DNA from 2 places in the Cellulosilyticum sp. genome. Region 2 is predicted to be linked to the other one. Evidence: predicted binding sites of a transcription regulator. Region 2 holds the regulator's gene; the other holds the start of a gene.
What was found. Region 2 encodes NrdR, which represses ribonucleotide reductase genes. Its sites were predicted from a motif close to CACAANATNTTGTG; they were not measured.
Positions count from the first base shown of each region.

Region 1: the regulator NrdR is predicted to act here: its motif matches at 2,807-2,820, upstream of AC1VAQ_RS19650 (ribonucleoside-diphosphate reductase subunit alpha).

Region 1 is NZ_CEVXFV010000077.1:7,159-12,208, reverse strand. It holds gene AC1VAQ_RS19655 (ribonucleotide-diphosphate reductase subunit beta) at 1-436, opposite strand, end outside; gene AC1VAQ_RS19650 (ribonucleoside-diphosphate reductase subunit alpha) at 466-2,670, opposite strand; gene rpsD (30S ribosomal protein S4) at 3,302-3,889, shown strand; gene AC1VAQ_RS19640 (hypothetical protein) at 5,035-5,050, shown strand, end outside.
Region 2 is NZ_CEVXFV010000003.1:111,951-117,000, forward strand. It holds gene AC1VAQ_RS02370 (YifB family Mg chelatase-like AAA ATPase) at 1-1,502, shown strand, start outside; gene nrdR (transcriptional regulator NrdR) at 1,543-2,001, opposite strand; gene sigG (RNA polymerase sporulation sigma factor SigG) at 2,148-2,921, opposite strand; gene sigE (RNA polymerase sporulation sigma factor SigE) at 3,006-3,752, opposite strand; gene AC1VAQ_RS02390 (sigma-E processing peptidase SpoIIGA) at 3,756-4,613, opposite strand; gene ftsZ (cell division protein FtsZ) at 4,749-5,050, opposite strand, start outside.

The DNA.
Region 1 (5,050 bases), on a different contig from region 2:
GATATAATATCTCATTTCTTTCAAGTGGTGAACAAATCGTATCTAGCATATACCCATAGCTTTGAGAGTGAACAGCTTCTTGGAAAGCTTGAATCGATAGACAAAGGTTTACTTCATTTGCTGTAATATATTGCGCAATATTTGGTAAATTGGCTGTTTGCACACTATCTAAAAAAATTAAGAATGATAATGTCTTATTATAAGCCGTGCGCTCCGCTTCATCGAGTTCACGATAATCCTTCACATCTTGTGTTAAGTTGATTTCCTCTGGAATCCAGAAATTATTCATACCTTGACGGTACCACTTACTTACCCATGTATACTTCATATTATTGAAGTCATTAAGATTTGTGGTATTCCCATTAATAAGTCTTCTCTTTGAAACCTCGATGTCCCCATTTTCATTAAACAGTAATTTCTTTACTAACTTCTCCATACGTTCCTCCTCTTATTTTTAATAAGATATTATGCTGAACAAGAATCACATTCTTCTACTTCTAGAGATTGGCTTCTTACATAATAAATTGTTTTTACGCCTTCTTCCCATGCTAAAAGATATAAATCTAATAGTTTACGCATTGAGAAGTTTGGTGTGATATATAAATTAAGTGATTGTGCCTGGTCAATATGACGTTGTCTGATAGCTGCTGCTTTTACAAGCCATGTCTGATCCATATAATGTGCATTTTTATAAAGCCATACAGTTTGTGCATTTAAGTCTGGTGCTACACGTGGAATAAGTGCACCTTTTTTCTCTTCAATATAATATTTCTTCATAATAGGGTCAATAGATGCTGTAGTCCCTGAAATAATAGATGTAGAGCTAGTCGGTGCAATAGCTAATAAATAGCCATTACGCATACCATTCTTTGCAACCTCTGCTTTTAAGTTTACCCACATTTCGCTCTCATAATGACGTTTTTCAAAGTATGCCCCTGTCTGCCAATCACTACCTTCAAAATGACTATACATTCCTTTTTCTGCTGCTAAACTGCTACTTGCTTTAATAGCATAAAAATTGATTTTTTCAAATAAATCTTCAATGTAATCAAGATGCTCCTGTGATTCAAAAGGAATATCTTTTTTAGCAAGTAAATGATGGTACCCACTTGCTCCAAGTCCAATTGGTCTATAGCCTCTATTAGTAATTTTTGCATACTCAAGTGGATAGAAGTTAAGGTCAATAACATTATCTAAAGCTCTTGTAATAGTATAAACTACATCTTCCAGTTCATCTTCTTCGATGTTAGGAAGTGTAAGAGAGGCTAAGTTACACACTACGAAATCCCCAGCTTCCATACTTTCTACCACTACCGTTTGTCCATCAATTACCTTTACTTCTTTTTTAATCCCTTTAATCTCGCTCATATTTTGAGCAATCTCTGTACAAAGGTTAGAACAATAAATCATCCCTTCATGACCATTTGGATTCATTTTATTCACATGATCGCGGTTAAATGTAAATGGTGCACCTGTTTCTACAGAAGATTTTAAGATCAGACGAATAAGGTCTTTAATCTTAACGGTGCGTTTGCTAATACGTTCTTCCTTAATGCATTCTAAATAACGTTTTTCCCACTCCTCACCATAGAAGTCTTCAAGGGCATATCCCATTACTGTTTGGATTTCATGAGGACACATTAAATGCCAGTCCCCTTCAATATCTTCTTTTGCGATTTTCCAGAATAAATCTGGGTAACATACACCTGTGAAAACATCATGGGCTTTCATACGGTCATCCCCATTATTTGTTCTAAGCTGCAAGAATTCTGGTAAATCCTTATGCCAAACATCTAAGTAACATGCAACTGCGCCTTGTCTTACTCCTAATTGGTCTACTGCTGTAGCTGTATCATTAGCAAGTTTAATCCAACGAATAACACCACCAGCAGCACCCTCGAAACCACGAATACTACTTCCATTGGCACGTACCTTCCCAAAATAAAGTCCCATACCACCACCAAACTTAGAAACCTGTGCAAAATTTGTAATACTTCTATAAATACCCTCTAAGCTATCTGGTACTGTATCAATGAAACATGAGGAAAGTTGATAATAAGGTTTGCGTGCATTTGACATAGTAGGTGTTGCAACTGTCACTTTAAGCTGACTTAATAAATCATAGAAAGCTTTTGCCCATTTTACTTTTTCTTTTTCATTTAAAGCTAAGTGCATGGCAATACCCATAAACATTTCTTGTGGTGTTTCTAATAATTCATGGCTATGACTTCTAATTACATAACGATTTAACAGTAAATCAAGTCCACTATAATTAAGTAAGTTTGTACGTTCTTCTTTCATATAAGTAGCCAAACTATCTATTTCTTCCTTATTATAATTTTCTAAAATATATTCCCCATAAAGCTGTTCTTTTGTTAAATATAAAAGCTTCTCATAAAAACTTGTGATCCCGCCTTTTTGCATACGTTCATGAATTTCTGCATTTGCTTTACACATTAATAATCTAGAAGCAATGAACTCCCACTTAGGAGCTTCCTTTGTAATAAGTTCCACTGCAGATTTAATAAGTGTATTAATTCTTGCCTCTTCACTCATTCCTTCTTTATATAAAAGTTTCACTCTCGTATAAAGCTTTTCTAAGCTATACCCATCTTCTTTGTATTCTTCTTGAATCTGTGTAAGCGTATCCATGATATTTTTTTGTAACATTAATTCATTAAAAACTTCTACATTAAACTGGCTCACTATCTCGCTTCCCTTCTCTTCTTCCTTCTATTTTTTCTTACAGTCTATATATTCTAAGCTATTGTGCTGCTTTATCTTATCTGTAATCCGTCATTTTCAATACTATATATAGTATACTCACTTTTACAAAAGTACTATATATGTGTCTTTATTTAAATAACCTACCACTTTTATCTGGGCAAATCAATTGACTATTTATTTTATCTATTTTAATTATTCTATTACTTAACATTATAAACCAACAAATAATCATTTTCCAATAGTATTTATTTGATTTATTATTATATTTAAGCATTAAATTTACATGCGCCTATATTTTGTGCCAGTTTTTATATTTTCACTCTCATTTTTCATAGGATGATAAATAAGTTAAACTTCTTTTCAGCCACTCACTTTTATTTAGGACTAATTAAACTGAGTTTTTAACTCTACAAGTTATATTTATCTACATCTTATATTTCAAAGTACTATTTTCCAAAATTTTATGTACAGATTTTACAAATTTATATTTTTTATTGATAATGACTTTCATTAATCTTTAACTTGTGTTATTATAATCTCATAATAAGCTTATTATTAAGAACAGGAGGACAATATGGCAAAAATGATGGGTCCACGTTTTAAGATGTGCCGAAGCCTTGGATTAAACGTAGTAGGGCATCCTAAAGCAATGGACAGAGCAACAAATACAACAAGTAGGGACAGTAAAAAACTCTCTGATTACGGTACTCAACTACTTGAGAAACAAAGATTAAGAGCCTATTACGGGGTTTTAGAAAAACAATTTGCTAAATACGTAAACAAGGCATTAAAAGCAGGCTCAAACCCTGGTCCAATTTTCTTATCAGCTCTTGAAACAAGATTTGATAATATGGTTTATAGAATGGGCTTTGCACGTTCTATTCGCCAAGCAAGACAAATGGTTAACCACGGTCATTTCCTTATTAATGGCAAGAAAGTTGATAGACCTTCTTATGCTGTTAAAGTAGGTGATGTAATTTCACTTAAAGAAAAATCTCAAGACTTACAAATTTTCAAAGACAACATGGAAATTGCAACTGATTTCCCATACCTTGAAGTAAATCGCGATAGACTAAAAGGTACACTCATTAGGACGCCTCAACGTGATGAGCTTCCTATTCAAATTAACGAGCAACTTATTATCGAGTATTATTCTAGATAATAAACACACACATATTTAGAAACCAATATATCTAAACTTATGGAGAGGCCTAGACTCCCTCCCATATAAAAAAGCTATGGACTTAGAACCTCCATAGCTTTTGCCATTTATAGTTATACCTTTTTTATTTATATCATATGATAAATTAGCGCTTATATTTCTGAAAGGAGATATTTACATTGCCTACTGTATCAGGTCGTCTGATTTTTGATGTCAATAGAACTACCTCTGTAACGTCTTCTGATAGTGGCATACCTAATGTTCCTATCGTCCTTCAAAACACCACTACAACTAGCCGTATTAATGCTATAACCAGTTCTGATGGCTCTTTTACTTTCACTAATGTTCCTGCTGGAAGTTATATTCTTGTAGAAGCCTACGGTGATACTGCAACTAACACTAGTGGCAATTTTTCTGACGCTACTACAGGTTCTACGCCTAAAGGTACCGACCCTCCTTTATCTTATGTGAGTAATCCACCTAGCATTGCAACCAATCTAGATTCTACTACCCCCAACACTCTTTTCATTACTGTTTCTACAGATAATTTAACTGATCAGAATTTTTTAGACGGTCCTATAACTTACTCTCCCATTGAAACAGTTTTAGATTCTACAGCCTCTCTTTCTACCACTAATCTTATAACTATCGCTGATAATGGTCTTTTTGGTTCTTTTGTAGCTGGTACTGCTGCTAATTCGCGTCCAGAGACTTCTCCCTATTCCGATATCATTACCGACTTTAATTATTCAGGCCCTGGCGAAGCTATTATAGATGGTAACTATAGCATTACCAATATTCTTTATCCTCGCTCAGATTATTCCTGGTGGGTCTTATCTAATAAAACTACTGGCGATGAGACAGGTCGTTTTCTTCCTATAAACGGCGATAATCCTGGGGCTGTTATTTTCCAACAAGAACTAACCGTCTCTCCCAATACCTATTATTTATTTTCTACCTGGATTGCTAATTTAGATAATAAACTCGGATTAGCACTTCCTGCACTAGGTGTCCAGATTTTATCTGCCGATGGTTCCACCCTTTATGACGAAACATTAGGCGTTCAGCTTCCCATACAGACAGTTGTCCCTAAGTGGAAAGAAATAGGCACACTACTTAATACTGGCTCAAATTCAAAAATTACTGTGAAATTTCTTAGCG
Region 2 (5,050 bases):
TAAACAGTTATTCTTTAAATGGTATAGACGCCATTCCCATTGAGGTTGAAATTGATATTAACGATGGTCTACCTGGGTTTGATATTGTAGGCCTACCTGATAGTTCTGTAAAAGAGGCTAGAGAACGTGTTAGAAGTGCCATCAAAAATAGCGGTTTTAAATTTCCAATTCGCCGCATTACAGTCAATCTAGCCCCTGCAGATATTAAAAAAGAAGGTAGTCTCTATGATCTGCCTATTGCTTTAGGTATTTTATGTTGCTCAGGCGAACTCCCTTTAGAATCATTACGTCAAACACTCTTCATAGGTGAACTTGCTCTAGACGGTTCTCTTCGTAGTGTACGTGGACTTTTACCCCTTTTATGTACACTTCCTTCTACAGAACATACAACCTGTGTTATTCCTACTAGTAATGCAAGAGAAGCTAGTCTTATACAGGGGATTAACATACGTTTAGCCCATAATCTATCTGAAGTCATTGCTTTTATCCATCACCAAAGCTACCTTACTCAATGCGCGCCTACAACTTCTCCTCCTGCCCCTCCCAAAATCCTAGATTTTGCTGATGTAAAAGGCCAAGAGTCTGTTAAACGCGGACTTATCATTTGCGCTTCCGGTTTTCATAACGCCTTATTAATGGGACCTCCTGGTTCCGGAAAAACAATGCTAGCTAAACGTCTTATTTCTATATTACCACCTCTGACAGAATCAGAATGCATCGACCTTACTAAACTTTATAGTTTAGCAGATAAATTACCTAATCATACTATTATGCATACGCGTCCTTTTAGAGCTCCTCATCACACTATCACAACCTTAGGCCTTGCTGGCGGCGGACATCATCCTAAACCTGGTGAAATTAGTTTAGCCCATTTAGGTGTTCTTTTTTTAGATGAACTTTTAGAGTTTAATCGCCATACCTTAGAAGTTCTAAGGCAACCATTAGAAGAGCATCAAATCACTTTATCACGTGCTAATATCACCTTAACTTATCCTGCTGACTTTTTACTCATTGCTTCTACAAACCCTTGCCCTTGTGGTTACTATCCTAACACACAAAAATGTAGCTGTTCTTTAAATAGTGTCAAAAAATATATGTCCAAACTTTCAGGACCACTTTTAGACCGCATCGACCTTCAACTAGAAACCAAATCACCCACATTAACTGATTTAAACTCAGTAAATTCACTTTCCTCAGAAGAAATGTATGCACAAGTTCAAAAGGCTATCAACTATCAAAAAGAACGTTTTTCTGGTACTTCTCTACACTACAACAGTCAAATTCCCACATGTGATTTAAAAAAATACTGCCAACTGACTAAAGAAGCTAAAACAATGTTAGATAAGTGGTTTACAACTTCTTCTTCTAGCGTTCGTTCCTATGATAAGATTTTACGTATTGCACGTACTATTGCCGACTTAAGTGACAGCATCACTATAGATACTATTCATATAGCCGAAGCTATTCAATACCGCTTGCTAGACCACAACTTGTGGCACTAATAAAAAATAAAAGACGCCTCACTAAAAGTGAAAACGTCTTTTATTTTTTACATTTTTTTATATTCTCTAATTCTATAATAAACTCATCAATAGAAGTAAATTGTTTATATACAGAAGCAAAACGAATGTAAGATACTTCATCTAGTGCTTTAAGTCGCTGCATTGTAATCTCACCTAATGTTGTAGAAGAAATTTCTTTTGTTTCTAAACTACTAATATAATTTTCAATACCATCTACAAGTTCTTCTATTTGCTCTAAACTAATACTTCGTTTATTACATGATCTTAAAATTCCTTTAAATAACTTTTCGCGTTCAAAAGGCTCCCTTGTCATATTACGTTTGATTACTATAATAGGAATGGTTTCTATCTTCTCATATGTAGTAAATCGCTTATCACACTTTTCACATTGCCTTCTTCTTCGAATCATTTCATTTTCATTGACGGGTCTAGAGTTTAGTACCTTGGAAGTACCATATCCGCAGTAAGGGCATTTCATTCACCATATCCTCCTAGCTTTTATTATCCATAAGCGTACCATATTTTTCAGATAAAAGTCAATACCTATAAAAGGTACAATGCATTTCATCGTACCCTTTATAGATTAATTGAATATGGATAAGCTTCACCTTTCACGTCATAATATTATATATACTTTTTCATATGCTTTAATGCTGTTTTTTCTAATCTTGAAACTTGCGCTTGTGAAATACCTATTTCATTTGCTACTTCCATTTGCGTTTTACCTGCAAAAAATCTTAGCATTAATATTTGTTTTTCTCTTTCATTAATGCGTTTCATCGCCTCTTTTAAAGCAATATTTTCAAGCCAAATATCATCTTGACTCTTTTCATCACTTACTTGATCCATAATATAAAGTGTATCACTTTCATCATGATAAACTGGTTCATACAAAGAAATCGGATCTTGAATTGCATCTAATGCAAATACAACATCCTCTTTCTTAACACCTAGCTCATCTGCAATTTCTTGAATAGTTGGTTCCTTGGCATTTTTTCGTGTAAGCTGCTCTTTTGCTTGTAAAGCTTTGTATGCTGTGTCTCTTAACGAACGACTTACGCGAATGGCATTGTTGTCCCTTAAGTACCTTCTAATTTCTCCTATAATCATAGGAACTGCATAAGTAGAAAACCTTACATTTTGTGTAACATCAAAGTTATCTATTGCTTTAATAAGTCCTATACACCCTACTTGAAACAAGTCATCTACATGTTCCCCTCGATTATTAAAGCGCTGAATAACACTTAGAACAAGTCTTAAATTCCCCCTTATATAAGCTTCTCTCGCTGCATTATCGCCTTGTTCAATTAATTTAAACAATATTTCTTTTTGTTCATTTGTTAAAATGGGAAGCTTTGCTGTATTTACCCCGCATATTTCTACCTTATTTATAGCCATATCTCTTGCCTCCTAGCATACTATTCCAGCATAAGTTAAGTCTATAAATAAGCTTCTCCATAATCTAATTATTTATTCAGGATATCAGCTCATTCTATTAATTTCCTTTTTTAATCTTAGTATTATTTTTTTCTCAAGTCGAGATATATAAGACTGTGAAATACCTAAAAGATCTGCTACTTCTTTTTGTGTTTTTTCCTTACCTTGCGTTGTAAATCCAAAACGTAGTTCTACAATTTCACGCTCTCTATCTGTTAGTTTTAATAACGCTTGTTTTAAAAGCTTCTTATCCACTTCTTCTTCAATATTACGATAAATAATATCAGGCTCTGTTCCTAGTATATCTGATAATAATAATTCATTACCATCCCAGTCTACATTTAATGGCTCATCAATTGACACTTCTGTTTTTAACTTATTTGTACGTCGTAAAAACATTAAAATTTCATTTTCAATACATCTAGATGCATAGGTGGCAAGTTTTATTTTTTTGCTTGGATTAAATGTATTGATAGATTTAATAAGTCCTATTGTTCCTATAGAAATCAAATCTTCCATATGAATACCTGTATTCTCAAACTTTCTTGCAATATATACAACCAGTCTTAAATTACGTTCAATAAGAATTGTTTTTATTTCCTTAAGTGCTGCCTCATCTCCCTCAGACGCAGCCATCTTTGCAATAAGTTCTTCTTCTTCTTCTCTTGTAAGTGGTGGTGGTAGGACTTCACTTCCACCAATATAATCAATTGCTTGTGCTCTTTTTCTTATGTAACGATATCTAAAATGGCGGCTTATTTTTTTTAAGTAACCAATCCACTTTTTAATCATAACTTATTCCCCCTCACTCACGATAAAGTCCGGATGAATTAATGCTTTATATGTTCTATCACTGCACAAGTTTCCAAAAGCAATGCCAATAATACATTTTGGAATTTGCTTTTCAAATCCACCTTTATGAAGCACTATGCATTCACTCATCACGCCCCATAGTAATCCATTTTCACAGCCCATGCTGTGAAAGGGAATAATATACCTAGGACCTTTATCCAATTCCATCATCTTTTCTACATCATTATGGCAACTTTCAATTGCTTTACACTCTTCATCCTCTAGTATCTTCTTAATTGCATCATATGTCACAACCAGAACCGGTTGATGACCAATTGGTGTATATAACATATTTCCTGTATCTAAAAGAGCTGGTACCCTTTCCATCCTTCCATCATAATGTATCTCTAAATCGTATTCAAAATGAGGCATGACCAATCGTTTTCTAATTGCATAAAATGAAAAATATACTATAAAACCCACACCTATACCTATTAGAAATATAAATTCTAACGTTGGTTTATAGCCCGGTACATAATATTGAAGTTGATACCATAAGGTAAAGCTTGCACCACCAATTAATGCCGCAACTCCTGTACTTAACAAATAGTACTTTGCAAAATCTTTAAGACGTACAGGATGATATAAATACAAAATAGGAATGACAGGTACAAGTAAAGTATATACGCTATACGGTAAACGCTGTAATACTGGATAAATAAGTAGCATACAATATAACAAAGCCGCAATTATGCCACCTATAAGAAGCTTCTTTAAGTGTAATGGCTTATTAAGTATCATGGTTGTAATTATAAATATTATAATGTCCATCACAAAATTAATTAAAAATAATATATCCATATAAAGAACATACACCTTGTCACCTCTTCCTTTCCCTTGCCATTCTTATTGTATCTAATTTTGCTTACAAATTTTGTAAAAATAATGGATGGCATAAAAAAAAAGATACGACATCATCGTATCTTTTTTTTCTTATTAGCGATTTCTTCTTAAAAACTGTGGTATTTCCACTTGAATTTCTTTAATAGGTGTAAACCTTTCCTCTTCAGCTGGCTGCATAGCTGGTCTAGAAGGTGCAGCTTGTGTTTGTCTTGGTGCTTCTTCTTTTACAGCTTGTACTGGTTTAAATGTATTTAAGCTTACATCTTGATTTTGGAAATCTGTTGCAATAACTGTAATAATGATTTCTTCACCTAAGTCTTCATTAATAGATGTACCGAAGATAATTTCAGCATCTGGGTCAACTGCTTCTCTAATAAGTCCCATACCCACATTTG